One region of the Chitinophaga sp. YIM B06452 genome, then DNA from elsewhere that is predicted to be linked to it. Evidence: riboswitches for the same ligand, from Rfam matches in the RefSeq annotation. Region 1 holds a riboswitch; the other holds the start of a gene.
The links. A riboswitch is a leader RNA that binds a small molecule or an ion and turns the genes downstream of it on or off. The one in region 1 is predicted to bind thiamine pyrophosphate.
Positions count from the first base shown of each region.

Region 2: it holds a riboswitch for thiamine pyrophosphate, as region 1 does, so the genes downstream of both, thiS (sulfur carrier protein ThiS) here and R3I13_RS20375 (TonB-dependent receptor) in region 1, are expected to answer to the same signal.

Region 1 is NZ_JAWLKY010000004.1:108,746-117,071, forward strand. Features, by position in the region: gene R3I13_RS20375 (TonB-dependent receptor) at 1-2,259, opposite strand, end outside; TPP riboswitch at 2,350-2,443, opposite strand; gene ssb (single-stranded DNA-binding protein) at 2,629-3,018, shown strand; tRNA gene R3I13_RS20385 (tRNA-Met) at 3,288-3,359, shown strand; gene era (GTPase Era) at 3,487-4,359, shown strand; gene der (ribosome biogenesis GTPase Der) at 4,386-5,702, shown strand; gene R3I13_RS20400 (hypothetical protein) at 5,783-5,995, shown strand; gene R3I13_RS20405 (hypothetical protein) at 6,182-6,730, shown strand; gene R3I13_RS20410 (hypothetical protein) at 6,808-7,251, shown strand; gene R3I13_RS20415 (S41 family peptidase) at 7,285-8,326, opposite strand, start outside.
Region 2 is NZ_JAWLKY010000001.1:1,477,636-1,485,961, reverse strand. Features, by position in the region: gene thiC (phosphomethylpyrimidine synthase ThiC) at 1-695, opposite strand, end outside; gene thiS (sulfur carrier protein ThiS) at 839-1,042, opposite strand; TPP riboswitch at 1,093-1,194, opposite strand; gene R3I13_RS05770 (lipocalin family protein) at 1,277-1,762, shown strand; gene R3I13_RS05765 (hypothetical protein) at 1,868-2,122, opposite strand; gene R3I13_RS05760 (sterol desaturase family protein) at 2,158-2,991, opposite strand; gene dnaN (DNA polymerase III subunit beta) at 3,289-4,407, opposite strand; gene R3I13_RS05750 (aminotransferase class I/II-fold pyridoxal phosphate-dependent enzyme) at 4,694-5,953, shown strand; gene R3I13_RS05745 (TetR/AcrR family transcriptional regulator) at 6,645-7,250, shown strand; gene R3I13_RS05740 (TetR/AcrR family transcriptional regulator) at 7,253-7,861, shown strand; gene R3I13_RS05735 (TolC family protein) at 7,884-8,326, shown strand, end outside.

The sequences.
Region 1 (8,326 bases):
TTTCACATCGAAAATATTGTTCAGCATCAGTTGCAGCGCCAGTTCTTTGAAGAAGTGCTGCGGAACAGTGTAGTTGAACCGCAGGTCGTTCACGAGGTATGATTTAAGACTGCGCGCCAGGTCGGAGGTATTGTCCAGGTACTGGCGGCCTGTGTATTTGCCCAGCCAGTCGATGCTGAGGCCTTTTACGGGGCGCGCGGTAACGGTGTAGCCGAAGATGAGTTCGGGAGAGAAGGAGATGTCGCGGTCTTTGTAAGACACGGTTTTTTGCCCGCCATTGTCCCAGTCATCCACGAATTCGGAGAAGTCCGGGATGCGGTTCCTGCTCAGCGCTACGTTGCCCGCCAGGGTAAGTTGCGGGCACAGGTTGTAGTATCCTTCCAGCTCTACGCCGAGACGATAGCTTTCCGGGATATTGGTCCTGGCGTATGCGCCTACATCGTTGATCCTGCCGGTGAGCACCAACTGGTTTTTATAATTCATGTAATACACGTTGGCCTGCAGCCCTGCATTTTGTGCATGCAGTACGTAACCGGCTTCGAGGTTGCGCAGGGTCTCATGTTCCGGCGTTTCTGTAACGCCCGCTTCGAAGTCGTCGCGGTTCGGCTCTTTGTTGCCGATGGCGAAGGATGCGTATACATGCTGCTGGTCGTTTAGCTGGAAAGTGAGGCCTGCTTTGGGATTGAAGAAGTTGTATTCCTCGTCCCTCCGGATGCCCGGGTTGTTGCGGAATCCGTTCAGCTCATAGTTCACATGCCTGTACTGCACATCCGCGAATGCGCGGAGTTTCGCAGTGATGGCGAATTCGCCTTTCCAGTAGATATTGAAATCTGATTTATGCGCATCAAGATCATACCAGCGGTGGTCTTTATCAAAGCCGCCGTTCTGCGCCCAGATCACTTTGCCATAGTGTTTGCCATCGTAACGGTTCCAGCCGCCGCCTGCGCTCCAGTTGAAGCGGCTCAGCTCCTGGCGGAATGAAAAGATGCCGCCGTAGAAGTGATTGTCCAGCCACAGCTGGCGGATGAGGTCGGTGGTGTTGACGGGAGCGCCGTTCACCACGGGAGGTTCCACGCCGAAGTCCGCATAACTTTCATCGTTGCGGTAGTTCTCATAATAACCGCGGCCGCGGGTGTAATGCAGCGCTATGTTGAAGTTTATATCCGGGCGGAGGGCCTGGTTGAAGAACAGCTGGTAGTGGTCCTGCTGGTAGTTGTCTGTTTCGTTGTCGTAGAACTGTCCTGGTTTTGAGGCGATGGCGCCGCTGGGATTATAAGTGCGGTTGGTGTCCAGGTCGCCCTGGGAGATGCCGTTCCAGGCCTGGTAAGTTTTTTCCTTACCGGAAAAGACGTTGAGGCGCACCGCCGTTTTTTTGGAGATGTAAGCGGCGGAGGTGTAGAAGGATTTCAGGTCAGAAGAAGCCCTGTCTACATACCCGTTTGAAGATATCTTAGACAGCCTTGCATCGAAGGTGAAGTGATTATTGATAAGGCCGGAACCTGCTTTCACCGTGGTTTTCCAGGTATCGAACGAGCCGTACCCGGCATTCACTTCACCGTATGCTTTTTCGTTGTATTCGTTGGTGGAGAGGTTGAGTGTGGCCCCGAAAGCGCCTGCGCCGTTGGTGGAAGTGCCTACGCCCCGTTGCAGCTGTATGCTGTTTACAGACGATGCGAAGTCGGGCATGTTGACGAAGAAGGTTCCCTGCGATTCCGCGTCGTTGATAGGAATACCGTTTACTGTTACGTTGATGCGGGTGATGTCGCTGCCGCGGACGCGGAGGCCGGTGTAGCCTACGCCAGCGCCTGCATCTGAACTGGTCACCACGGAAGGCAGCTGGTTCAGCAGCAGCGGGAGGTCCTGGCCGAGGTTCTGTTTGGCGATATCTTCTTTACCGAGGTCGCTTTTGGTGAAAGGGGCGTTCCTGCCGGCGCGGAGGCTGGCTATTTCAACGGCTTTCACGAAGAGGCCGGTTTCCTGCAAGGAAAAATCGGCAGTGGCGGCGCCGGGTTGCAGCGTATCGCGGAGGGAGCTGAAGCCCAGGAAGCTGGCCTGCAATATGGGCGCAGTTTGCGCGGGAATGGTGATGCGGTATTGGCCCTTGTTGTTGGTAAAGGTGCTGGGGCCGTTCAATACGGCCACTGTGGCGCCTTCGAGCGGTTTACCCGTGTTCCGGTCCGTTACCGTGCCCGAAACCCTGGTTTGAGCCTGCGCAAAGCCGCTGAGGGCTACGAGCGCAAGCAGGATCATTGTTTTCATTGTCATCCTGTTTATACACATGTTAATGTTCATGCCCGGTCACAGCGCATGCAGGGCATCCGCTGTCAACTATCGTAAAATAACAGGTAAGGAAACATCGCTTACCTTTCCTAACCAGCATTACCTGGTCCAGGTTCAACGGGTGTGATCTCAGCCTGATAGTAAGGCACCCCGAGGTGAAAAGGGATCTGGAAATGAGTGTGCGATCCGGTTTCTGCTGCAAAGTTAGACACATGGAAGGAATTTGGAGGAAATATTTTTCCGGATCAGTTTTTTTCTTATCTTCAGAAAGTTAACCGTCATACATCCTGCTTAAATTCCCCTGCACCGGTATTTTTTATTTATTGTTAACCTTTAACCATCATTCAGATGATCAAGCTTTCGTTAATCGGGCATCTGGGACAAGATGCTGTGATGAACACCGTCAACGGGAAAAATGTGCTCAACTTTAGTGTAGCGCACAACGAGCGTTTCAAAACTGCCGCAGGCGAAGTGAAAGAACGCACTATCTGGGCCAATTGCGCATTATGGGCGCCGAACTCCATTGGCCCTTATTTGCTCCAGGGAACTTACGTGTATGTGGAGGGCACGCCTTACATGGAAATGTATACGGACAAAAAAGGACAGCCCGCCGTATCGCTGAAGCTCCGCGTTACGAATGTGCAGCTGCTGGCCGGCGGTTCGCGCAGCGGTGAAAGGGCCGGGGAAGGAAAAGAGGCTACTGAACCGGATCAGCCAATGGACGATCTGCCGTTTTAGAAAGCGGGAGAGGAGTGGAGCGGTAATTGCCTGCGATTTGTTTGGTTGATGCCTGTTGAATAAACGGCCAGACAATCTGATGTCGGAAACAAAGAACTTCCGCCTGTCAGCCAGGCAGACCATCAGCTGTTTCACAGAATGAAATAAAAATTCAAACAGCTGTAACCCGCCGTGGTACCTGATTTTCAATACCTAATCAATATGTTTTCCGTTTTCGGAGCGAAAAATATTTGGTGGCGTAGAAAATTCGCTTACCTTTGCACCCACATTGCGAGGTAGAGCAGAGGTAGCTCGTCGGGCTCATAACCCGAAGGTCAGAGGTTCGAATCCTCTCCTCGCTACAAAAAATTAAAGGTCCCGCTCAAGGAGCGGGATTTTTTATTTAGGGAAACCAGGTACGGACCCGGCCCTAACGGCTTTTCTAATTTGTAGTACCTTTGCACCCGAACGCAAACTAAACGATCTCATATGCACCGTGCAGGATTTGTGAACATCTTCGGTAAACCCAATGCCGGGAAAAGTACTTTGCTCAACGCTTTGCTGGGCGAAAAACTGGCTATTGTGTCGCCCAAGGTGCAAACAACCCGCCACCGCATAACCGGCATCGTTACCGAACCAGGCTACCAGGTTGTGTTTTCGGATACCCCGGGCATAATAGACCCGAAGTATAAAATGCATGAGAAGATGATGGGCGCCGTGAAATCGGCCCTGGAAGATGCAGACGTTGCCCTGCTGCTCATGGACGCAAAGGATGATACCGAAGACACGCTCGCGCTGTTCAGCTCGCTTAAGCTGAAAGCCACCAGCATTCTCGTGGTCAACAAAATGGACACGCTGGAAAAGCCCGCGCAGGAAGCACTCCGCGAACGCCTCGAAAAATGGGGCAAAGCCAAAGCCATCGTGTTCATTTCCGCCCTGCAAAAGAAAGGGCTCGATGAACTGATGAAGGCCATCCTGCAGCAACTGCCCGAAAGCGAGCCGTTTTACCCGGAAGACACGCTCACAGACCGCTCCACCCGCTTCTTCGTGGCCGAGCTGATCCGTGAAAAAATCTTCCACCTGTTCGACGAGGAGATACCTTATCATACAGCCGTGCTCGTTACCCAGTTCCAGGAAAAGAACACCCTCACCAAGATCTCCGCGGAGATCATCGTGACGCGGGAAACGCAGAAAGGCATTATCCTCGGGGAAAAAGGGAAAAGCATCCGCGAGATCGGGTCGCAGGCTAGAGCGGATATTGAAAAGTTCCTGGACCGCAAAGTGTTCCTGGAACTGCATGTGAAAGTGCGCGGCAAATGGCGTGACAACGATACTTACCTGCGCGAGTACGGGTTGGTTTAACAAGACATTTTAAAAACAAGATCGATATGCCTGGTTTTACAGTAGCAATTGTGGGACGCCCCAACGTGGGAAAATCTACGCTGTTCAACCGCTTGCTGGAGCAGCGGAAGGCCATTGTGGACGACGTGAGCGGCGTAACCCGCGACCGGCAGTACGGTTTGGCCGATTGGAACGGCAAGACCTTCAACGTTATTGATACCGGGGGATTCGTTTCCCGGAGCGAAGACGTGTTTGAACGCGAGATACGCAAACAGGTGAAAATAGCCATGGAAGAGGCGAACGTGCTGATCTTCATGGTAGATGTGACAACCGGCATTACAGACCTGGACGCCGATGTGGCCGACCTGCTGCGCCGTTCCGCCAAACCCGTGTTCCTCGCCGTCAACAAAGTGGACAACCACGAACGCCAGCTGGAGGCCGCAGAGTTCTACAGTATGGGCTTCGAGCGTATATTTTTCCTCTCTTCCATGAGCGGCAGCGGCACCGGCGAACTGCTGGACGAAGTGGCCGCCCTCATCCCGGAAGATGAACAGGCTACGCCGGGCGAAGAAGAAGGCATTCCGAAGATCGCCATCATCGGCCAGCCGAACGTAGGCAAATCCAGCCTGCTGAACGCGCTGATAGGCGAGGAGCGCAACATCGTGTCCGACATCGCCGGTACCACCCGCGATACCATTCATACCCGTTACAAGCTGTTCCAGAAAGATTTTGTACTGATAGACACCGCCGGCATCCGCCGCAAATCGAAGGTGCATGAAGACCTGGAGTTCTATTCCGTGATCCGCGCCATCAAAGCGCTGGATGAAGCGGATGTATGCCTTCTGCTGCTGGATGCTGAAAAAGGTATCGCGGCACAGGATCTCAGCATTTTCAGCCTGGCCGCCCGCAAAGGCAAGGGCATCGTGATCATGGTGAACAAATGGGACCTGGTGGAAAAAGAAACCAATACCGCACGCGACTATGAAAAAGTGCTGAAACAGCGCCTGGCGCCGTTTACCGACGTTCCCATCATTTTCGCGTCCGTGACCGAAAAACAAAGGATATTCAAAGCGATAGAAACTGCCCTGGAAGTGTATGAAAACCGCCAGCGCAAAGTGCAGACCTCCAAACTGAACGATGTGATGCTGAAGGCCGTAGAGGCATTTCGCCCGCCGGTAGTGAGGGGAACGGCCATCAAGATCAAATATGTGACGCAGTTGCCTACGCAAACGCCCTCTTTTGCTTTCTTCGCCAACCTGCCGGACGATATCAAAACGCCTTATAAGAACTACCTGGAAAACAAACTCCGCGAAAACTTTAATTTCCAGGGCGTTCCGGTAAGGATTTTCTTCCGGAAGAAGTAAATTCCTGTTATTAAATAAAAATATATTTTGTACTACGGGAATTTTGAATAACTTTGCGCCGATTTAAAAACAAAATCAACATGAAAAAATTATTCGTATTAGCTATCGCTACCGGCCTGTTCGTTGCTTGCAACAGCAGCTCTACTGCCACTACTGACTCTACCACTACCACCGTTGATTCTTCTACCCTGCAGGCAGCTCCTCCGGCTGACTCTTCAGTTGTTGCTGACTCTACCGTAGTTGCTGCTGATTCTACCGTAGCTCCTGCTGCTGACAGCGCTCACAAACACTAATCAGGGTTTGCGATAACCATATGGTCCCTCCGGCATGCCGGGGGGATTTTTTATTGTGCCCGCCTTCCGACCTTTTATTGTGCTGCCATCGCCGCAATTTTAACATCCCCGCTGCGTTTTTTCAGGAATTCATAACCGCCTTTGGCACAGCAATTGTTTTAAGGGCTCAGCAAACCGGACCGTCTGATGAAAAAATTCCTGGTAATCCTGCTGCTCCTCGCCGGGGCGCATCTTTATACCTTTTCCCAACCTACGGGGAATGATTATGTTTTCCGCTTCCCCGGCACTGACCTGCAAGGGCTTGCGCAGCTCCCCGCTTCCGCGCGCGACAGCATCCTGCAGGCTTTTTCACAATTCAATCCCGACCAGCTTTCTTTTGAAGGCACTGAAATTTCCCCCGACAACCGCGCCCAGCTCCGTACCGTGATCCTGGAAATGATGGAAACCGTGAAAACCGTCATCAAAGACCCTTCCAGCGCTGCTGCAATGGAGAAGAAGATGGAGGGGCTCCGCAAAAAGCTGGACGACGTGCAGGCAGACATCCAGCTGGATGAAGCGCTGGCTGACCTGAAAGCCGATTACGAAAAAAGCCGCATCCAACGCACGAAGGAATTTGAAGATAAAACCTATACCACGGATAAGGATAAACGCGTGGCCCGCAGGGAGTTGGAACAGGAACTGCGCGATCTGAAACGCGACTACGAAGAAGACCGCGCCCGCATCCGCAAACGCTGATCACCCGTTGGTGTCATATTTCGAATTATGGGAATATGTATATTTGGCCAACCGAATATCCTTATAACCGTATACCTATGTTCTCGTCCAAACTGACCCTCTACGTCATCCTGGTATGGCTTACCAGCTTAAGCCTGCCCCCGCTGATCATTCTCATTCTTTTGCAGCTGAACGAACAATCCGTTTACGCGTCCTGGAACTTCAGTTTTGTGTATATCCTTGCCCTGCTGGTATCCGTATTGTACGGCCTGCCCGGCCTCCTGCTTTTCGCCTGGATGGGGTACCGCGCTTTCAAAAAAGAAACAAGCCTGAAAATCAAAAGGATCGCGATGGTGAAAGCGGTAGGATTGAGTGTGGTGCTTACTTTCCTGGTATTTCCGCTGGTAGATCCTGCCAATATTTTCGAGGAGTTCGGGTGGGGAAGATTATTCATCGTGCTCGTATACCTCACTACCGCCATTGCTGCTGCGTGGTTTTACCCGCTGGAAGACCGGCCTGAAATAAAAAACCTCCCGCAGTAAGGGGAGGTTTTTATTAAAGTATTTTCTGGTAATTTATTTCATATTCGCCAGTTCGCCCACCGCGCGGTCAATCACTTTATCACCGTGGTTGATCACCATGTAATATCCTTCACTTCTCCACAACTGCCTTGCCAGTAAGGCTTTCAGCCGGAGGGTGATCTCCTGGAGATCGTTCGCACCCAGCTTGTCCGTTTTCACCTGCTGGCTGCCGGCGAAGTTGCGGAAGGAATTGATCAGCGCATTGTCTACATGGAACTTCGCATTAAAATCTTCCGCGCTTTTATATTGTTTGAACGATCCTGCATTGGCAGTGTAGTATTCGTAAATGAAATTGCCGAAAACATTACGGGTATACAGCTCCGTTAGCAATTGCGAATAGCGGGTGGTATCGAAAGGAATGAACACGTCGGGCATGATGCCGCCTCCGCCATACACGATCTTGCCGGCGGGCGTTTTGAATTTCAGCGAGCTGTCTACCGGGCGGATGCTGTCCTGGTTCAGGAATTCGCCATGGTTATAACGGTTGGCGATATCTTCTTCATAAGCCGCGCGGCCGTTCTCATAGCTTTTCTGGATGCTGCGGCCGCTGGGCAGGTAATACCTGGCAATGGTGAGGCGCAGGGTGCCGCCGTTGTTGAGGTCGAAAGGTTCCTGTACGAGGCCTTTACCGAAGCTGCGCCGCCCGATGATCTCGCCGCGGTCCCAGTCCTGCACGGCGCCGGCCAGTACTTCACTGGCGGAGGCGGAGCCTTCATCCACGAGGATGGTGAGCGGGCCTTTTTCGAAAACGCCCGGGCGGGTGCAGTTATAATCCTGGCGGGGAGAGTTCTTTCCCTGCGTGTATACGATGAGTTTATTGCCGTCCAGCAGCTCGTCTGCCAGGCGGGTAGCCGCATCCAGCAGACCGCCGCCGTTCTGGCGGAGGTCGATGATGAGCTTTTGCATGCCCAGCTTTTGCAGCTTGCGGGTTGCTTCCATGAACTCGGTATAGGTGGTGGCGGCAAATTTGCTGATCTTAATATAGCCCACGCCGGGAGCGGTCATGTAGCTGGCGTCCACACTATTGAGCGGTATC
Region 2 (8,326 bases), on a different contig from region 1:
TCTTCTTCGATGGAAGAGGTAACGGCGGAGTTGCCGATGTTGGCGTTTATTTTCACGAGAAAGTTGCGGCCGATGATCATCGGTTCGCTTTCCGGGTGGTTGATGTTGGAAGGAATAATGGCGCGGCCTTCCGCTACCTCTTTGCGCACAAATTCGGGGGTGATGAAGGCGTTGTGTTTGCCGGTGCCGCGGTGCTGCTGCCAGAGGGAATTATCGGCGCGGAATTGTTCTTCCGCCCGCTGGTTCTCGCGGATGGCGATGTATTCCATTTCCGGGGTGATGATGCCTTTGCGGGCGTAATGCAGCTGCGACACGTTGCTGCCGGGCTTTGCTCTGAGCGGTAATTGCAGGTGCTCAAAACGCAGGTGGTCCAGCGCAGGGTCTGCCAGGCGGGCGCGGCCGTAGGCGGAGGAAAATTCGTGCAGCGGCTGCACGTCGCCGCGGCCGGTGATCCAGGGCTGGCGCAGACGGGGAAGGCCCTTGGCCAGGTCTATTTCGATGCGGGGATCGGTGTAGGGGCCGCTGGCATCGTATACGGTTACGGGCGCGTTGGGCTCTGTGGCGCCGTTGCGGCCATGCAGGCGTGTATCCGTGAGGGTTATTTCACGCATAGCCACCTGGATGTTGTGCAGGCTGCCTTTTACATAGATCTTTTGAGAGGCCGGAAAAGGTGTTCTCGTGATGTTGGTGTGCATTTTTTACAGTCTTTTAAAAGTGATGGGAATAGCGGGGCCCGCTGCGCGGGAATACGCGCAACCGCCCACCTGCATCCCGCCGCTGAAGAGTGCGACGCAATGGATGCCGAGCAGGGTTCCAGGGCCGGTTACAGGAAAAAAGATCAACCGCCCTGCGTGGCCTGGATGATCGTTACTTCGTCTGCCGGACGCAGCGTAATGGCGCTCCAGCTGAGGCGCGGCACTACTTTCTGGTTGACGGCAACGGCAATGCCCTTGCGGGTTGAGAGCTGAATAAACTGTAAGAGGGCAGCGAGTGTGGTTTCCGGCTGCACCGCATAAAGTTTATTGTTTACAAGCACTTCCATGATTGCAGGAATTTAGGTGAAACAATAAACTTTAAGGATGTGATGAGAAGGAGTTCAGTATTACTTTTCCCTACGCCAGTGTGAACTGTATCAGGTACTGAGGGTATCATCTCAGTTCCGGCGCCAGGGCCGGAACACCCCTAAAGTGGATACAAATCTAAGCGGAAGATTCTCAAATTCCAAATAGCCGGTTGTTTAGCATTATCTTTGATAACAACCTGTAAATTCAACCGTATGAATAAATTTTGGATGATGCCGCTTTGCCTGTTGCTGCTGGCTGCCTGCCAGGCGCCGGTACAGAAAGGAACGGTGGAAGACAGTGTGACGCCGGAAGCGGACAGCCTTGCGGATACTGCCGTGATGGAAGCGGACTCCGTAGTGGTAGCGCCTGCGGACACACCCGTGCATGTCGATTCCACGCTCATCACCGGGCGGTGGATGCAGCCGGTGCCGGGGCTGGACAGTCTTACGCAGGGCATTTACATCCGGAAGAACGGCAAAGCATCTTCCATAAACATGCATACGCTGCTGTACGATAAATGGTCTTTAGTAAAGGATACGTTGTTTTTGTGGAGCCATTCCGAAGGCGTCAAAAATCCTGTTTCAGCGATTGACACACTCCTCGTTAAGTCGCTGGACGATACATCCATGGTATTATTCCCGCTGAAGGCTGCGCCGGGTTATCTTGAAAAATATACGCGCAAGGGGAAAGGGAAATAGGAGCAGGACAAGTTCCCCGATCCGGATTCGGAAGGTTGTTTCATCATTTGGGTACGGTTATTACACCGGCACCCGAAAGGAGGAACTTGAGAACGCACAAAGTGCTTACAGGTTGTACAACTGCCAAACGCCGATGCCTGTAGCTACGATGGAAAGGAACAGGCCGGCTACAGCCATTTGCAGTTCGTCGATATTCTTGCGTGCGATAACCAGGGACACGAGGCAGGCCAAAACTCCCGCGGCGCCAAGATAGATGGCTGCTTCGGCAGATTTGCTGATGAATGCAAAGGCGGCAGTGATCACACCAATAAAGATGGATGCAAATCCTGCGATCTTAGGCAAACTAGTTGGGTGGTGCATTGTAATTGGATTATATAGTTATGAATAGAAAACCCTTACTGTTGTTGCAGTTCCGCCCTCTTTTCCGGTACAGGTACGTCCTCCCATGGCGTCTTAAGCAAAGCCCCGATATGCCGGTACCGTTCATCCTGGTATTCATCGAGCCCGTAACGCAGACTGGTCGTGTCTTTCACGGTTACGAACGTGCCGAATAAACGGTCCCAGACAGAAAATATATTCGCGTAATTAGAATCGGTCTCAGGCTGGTGGCGGCTGTGATGCACCTTATGCATGTCCGGCGATACGATGATCCAGCTCAGCGTTTTGTCTGCCCAATGCGGCAGGCGGATGTTCGCGTGGTTGAACTGGCTCATGAGCGCGCTGATGCTCTGGTAGAACATGACCATCCAAATAGGGATGCCCGTGAGCAAAATGGCCGTAAGCAAAGCGCCTACGCGGAACAGGCATTCCACCGGGTGATGGCGCAGCGCGGTGGTGGCGTCTACCGCCGTGTCCATATGATGCACTTTATGGAAATGCCACATCCAGGCTATTTTGTGTTGGATGAAATGAACGAGGTATGCGCCGATGAAATCCATCATCATAATGGCCAGCACAGCATGCAGCCAGAGCGGCAGCTGGACGAGGTACAGCAGGCCGAACTGTTTTTCCGTGGTAAAATCCGCCGCTTTCACGATCAGGAACGCAAAGCCAAGGTTCACAATAGCCGTGGTGAGCGTAAAAAAAAGATTGGTGCCGGCATGGCGGTATTTGTTGCCGGAGAAACGTAAACGTGGAATAGCCCCTTCCAGTACCCATAATATCACCAGCCCGGCAACGAGAATAGCGGTACGGTAATAAGAGGGAATATGTTCAAAGAATTCGATCATTTGATTTCAGGGTTGGGCGTGTAGTCATAACAGTTACGTGAAATTCTGCATTGTTCCACTTAGAAATTACGACATTTTGCCCAATTGTGGCGGGTTTCGGGGCTACAATTTCTTTGGGGGGAAAGAAGAAATTCATTCATAGAATGCTTTATATAAGAAGAAAGAATTAACTGTTTCTTAAAATAGCAGTTTCGCGCACCGATAGTTTAAATGTTTAATATGTAGTGATGGTTGATGCGGGGCATAAAAAAGGCCATCCCTTGAGATGGCCTTCCGTATTTTTTATCGGAGTATTAATTAATTGTTCATCAGCAGCGGCATTACCAGCATGAGCAGGTCTTCCTCTTCTGTTTTTTCAACAGGGCGGAGAATGCCGGCTTTGGTGGGCGCGCTGAGGTCGATGGTGATCTCGTCTCCTTCCGCAGCGTGCAGCATTTCGATCAGGAATTTCGCGTTGAAAGCGATCTGCATGTCTTCGCCGCTGTACTGGCAGCTCATGCGTTCGTTGCCTTCAAAAGAGAAGTCCACATCCTGCGCGGAGAGCTGCAATTCGGAGCCGCTGATGCTGAGGGCCACCTGGTTGGTGCTCTTGTTGGCAAACACGCCTACGCGTTTGAGCGCGTTTTGGAAGTCGTTTTTCACGAGGGTGAGACGGTAGGGATTCTCTTTCGGGATCACTACTTTATAATCCGGGAAACGCGCGTCTATCAGGCGGCAGATCATCTGCGCATTGTCGTGCGTAACGAAGAAGTGGTTGCGGCTGTAGGCCACCTGTAGGGTGCTTTCGTTGTCGGGAATAGCAGATTTGAGCAGGTTCAGCGGCTTTTTAGGCACGATGAAATTGTCTGCCTGCGGGCATTTCACGTCTGTGCGGATGTATTTCACCAGCCTGTGCGCGTCTGTAGCCACGAAGGTGAGGTTCTCCGGGTTCAGCTCGAAATAAACGCCGGTCATTTGCGGGCGCAGATCGTCGTTGCTGACAGCGAAAAGCGTTTTGTTGATGGCGGTGATGAGGGCGGACGAAGGCATTTCGAACCTGGTAGCGTCTTCCGCGGCGGGTTCTTTGGGGAAATTCTCCGGGTTTTCGCCCATCACTTTATACTTGCCGTTGTCTGAAGTGATCTCCACGGCAAAGGAATTAAGGTCTATGTTGAAGGTGAGCGGCTGTTCCGGCAGGTTCTTCAGGGAATCCATGAGGATCTTGGCGGGAATACAGATGCGGCCGGTTTCCTTGGCTTCCACCTCCAGCTTTACCTTCATAACGGTTTCCAGGTCGGTGGCCACTACAGTCAGCTCATTCTTGTCGATCATGAAGAGGAAGTCCTCAAGGATGGGCAATACTGTGTTGGAGTTGATCACACCGCTGATCTGTTGCAATTGTTTTAATAAAGTAGAGGAAGAAACGATAAACTTCATAAGGTTACTTAATTGTTTGCAAATGTAAGGTTAAAGATATAAAGTTTTGCGAATGATGAAGATCGGCTTTTCCACATCAGGATGCAACGGCAGCAGGAGATGGCATGAAAGTCAATCCTTGATGAAAATGCAGTAAAACCCTCCGTTTTTGAATGAAATGAGGGTTTTTGCGCTGAATCTTAAAAATATTGGAAACCATCAGCCGTTTCTTTTAAATTATTAATAAATCGGTTAGTTTTGCGGGCGCAAAAACAATCCATTCATTAAAAACAAAAAAACAGGGGTTATGAAACTGTCTCATTTAGCCGAAACGCTGATAGGTTCCGAAATTATCAAACTTGCAGGAGAGATCAAGGAAAAGCAGGCTAAGGGTGAAAAGATCTACAATTTCACCATCGGTGACTTTGACCCCAAGGTTTTCCCTATCCCGGTTGAGTTCGAGAACGAGATCATCCAGGCGTACAGGGATAAATATACCAACTACCCGCCCGCAGACGGTATTGCCGAACTGCGCAAAGCAGTGGGCGAGTTCATCGCGGAGCGCGAAGGCCTCACCTTCGACCCCGCCAGCGAGATCGTGATCTCCTGCGGCGGCCGCCCCATCATCTACGCAACTTACCGTACCATCGTAGACCGTGGTGAGAAAGTGATCTACGCTACGCCTTCCTGGAACAACAACCACTACACGCACTTCCTGGAAGGAGAGCACGTAGTGCTGGAAGCCAAAGCGGAAAACGACTTCATGCCTACCGCAGCCGAACTGAAACCGCTGCTGAAAGGCGCTACCCTGCTGGCACTCTGCTCCCCGCAGAACCCTACCGGCACCACTTTCGGTAAAAAACAGCTGGAAGAGATCTGCGACATGGTACTGGCCGAGAACAAAAGCCGCGGCGCCGGTGAAAAACCGCTCTACGTGCTGTTCGACCAGATGTACTGGGTGCTCACCTTCGGGGAAACGCACCACTACAACCCGGTTTCCCTCCGCCCTGAAATGAAAGACTATACCGTATTCATCGACGGGATGAGTAAAGCGTTTGCCGGTACCGGCGTTCGCGTGGGCTGGGCGTTGGGTCCCAAGCATGTGATGACCAAAATGAAGGCCATCCTTTCCCACGTAGGCGCATGGAGCCCTATGGCCGAACAGAAAGCTGCCGCCAAATACCTGGTGCAGAAAGAAGCCGTGGACAAATACCTGAAACATTTCAAAGGCGAAGTGGAAGAAAGGCTCGTAAAGATCTATGAAGGCTTTGACGCGCTGAAAAAAGCCGGCCATAAAGTAGACGCCATCGCGCCGCAGGCGGCCATTTACCTCACCATCAAACTGGACCTCGTGGGTAAAAAGACAGCAGACGGCAAAGTACTGGAAGACCAGGGCGCCGTTACCTCCTACATCCTGGACGAGGCGAAACTGGCGGTAGTTCCTTTCTACGCATTCGGTTCCGCCAAAACTTCCCCCTGGTACCGCCTGAGTGTGGGCACCTGCGTGAAGGAAGAGATCCCGGCGATGCTGGCAGCTTTGAAAGCGGCGCTGGAGAAACTGCAATAGGTTTTAGAGATATTATATAAAGGAGGCGTTCCGTGAGGAGCGCCTTTTTGTTATATGCCGCGTCAGCCGGAAGACCAGCAAGCCGTCATTGCGAGGAGTCGCGCGGGATTTGTGCAGGGCGCGACGAAGCAATCTCGTGATACCGAATTTATCAATTCAATGCATGGAGATTGCTTCGTCGCCCTCCCGCTTTGGCTCTGCTGCTCCTCGCAATGACGGTTTTCCCCGCCTTGTCGCTCCGCCCTTATCTTAACTCTGCTGTTATACGATGGCGGTTATTATTTTATCGCCATGAAATATCGATTGATTATTAAGCCCATAGAAACATCTTCTTTTTTCAATAATACCCTTGCTCCAAAACAGTTATAAACGCAGGAATCAGCCTAAAACCATATTAATGATGTTTTTACACATTTTATTTTGAAGCTAATCTGCTTATAAATTATTTGTGTAGAATGCATATTAAATATGATTATATTTCTCAACTTATTGTTAATCAATTAATATTGATTATTTGATCAATTTTCACCATTTATTAAAACTTTGACGCTCAAGCCCAAGAAACCCGGAAAACCCTGAAGCCTCCCATTGTCAGAAAATAGTTAAAAATCCGTTAAATGGTCAACCGCGCTTACCAATATTCAAAACTTGTTCTAATTTTGACTTTATAACTAAAAAAGTCAGAAAGTTAATGCACACAGAAAACAGAGACGAAATGCGCGAGCGGATCATCGAGGCGGCTCTGAAACGGTTCACTCACTATGGTGCGTCCAAGACCACTATGAATGAGATAGCCGACGACATGCATTGCTCCAAGGCTTCCCTTTATTACTACTTCCCCGATAAACATGCCCTGCACCTTGCCGTGCTGGAAAAAGCCGGGGAAATGTATTTCCAGGAGATCGAACAAAGTGCCGCCACCGCCGCTACCGCCCAGGACGCCCTCCTGGACATGATACCGGTGCGCCACAACTTCGCCCGCAGATTCTGCCGCCTGGAATTATTCAAAGTTCTGAAAGACAAGCAGCTATTACATTCCGACGAAACGTTCCGCCTGGCCCGGGAAAAAGAAACAGCACTCGTAGCAGGAATCATCAGGAAAGGCGTTGCCACCGGCGAACTCGTTACGGACAACCCGGATCAGATAGCTGCCCTTTATATACAATCTATGATCGGCCTGCGCCTGTCCCTTTCCGCCCGTGAACTGACGGATGATATCAGCGAGGAGGAGTTTGAATTGGTGAGACAGTGGCAGGTGCAACTGGCCGACATCTTCATCAAAGGCTTAAAAAGTTGATCATGCGGGAAAGGATTCTCGAAACGGCGCTGCGGCTTTGCAGGACCTTCGGCATCAAAAGCATCACGATGCAGGATATTGCCCGCGAATGCGGCATGTCCAAAAAGACCGTGTATGAGCATTTTGCCGATAAGACCGAGCTGATCAACGAAGTAGTCGCCTTTATGACCAACACTTACTGCCAGCAGCTTACCAGCTGCAGCGCAGCCGGCGGCAATGCCATCGAAGAACTGGCCCTCTCCATCAAATACACGGAGCACCTGGCCAAAAGCACCAACCCGGTGCTGCTCTTCGAACTGGAAAAGTATCATCCCACCGCGTGGAAAAAGATCCTGGAGTTCCGGGAGCAGCACGTAACCGGCATCATCCGCGCCAACCTGGAACGGGGCATCAGGGAAGGGCTGTACCGCAGCACCCTGCATACGGACATCCTGGTGCACATGCGCCTGCTGCAGCTGAACGCGCTCTTCAACCCGCTGCTTTATCCCGCCGCAGAATTTGACCTCCACGAAGTGGTGGAACAAATGACGGCTCACTATATACACGGAATAGCCACCGCCGAAGGCCAACGCGTGGTGGAGCAATATTTTCCTGAAAAAGTAACAGCATAACTCATTCGCCACAAACTGTAACATGAAAAAATGGATCATACCGTTCCTGTTCCTTACAACGGGAGCGATTAACGCGAACGCACAAACGAAACAACTCACCCTCCAGGACTGCCTCCGCTATGCCCTGGACCATAACCAGACGCTGGCCGTAAGCCGCCTGGAAGAAGACCTTGGCAGGCTCAAGACCAAAGAGGTCCGCGCCCAGGCCCTGCCGCAGATAACCGGCAGCGGCAACCTGACGGACAACCTGAAAAAACAGGTAATGGTGCTGCCCGGCGCCTTCAACCAGGCAGAGCCCGGCAAACCCACCGCCGTGGAAGTGGGCACCACCTGGAATGCCACCGCCACGGGCGAGCTGAACCAGCAACTGTTCAACCAGAGCGTGTTCACCGGCCTCAAAGCCGCCAGGTCAGGCGAAGAATATTATACCCTGCAAACCCAGCAAACAAAGGAGAACGTGATCTA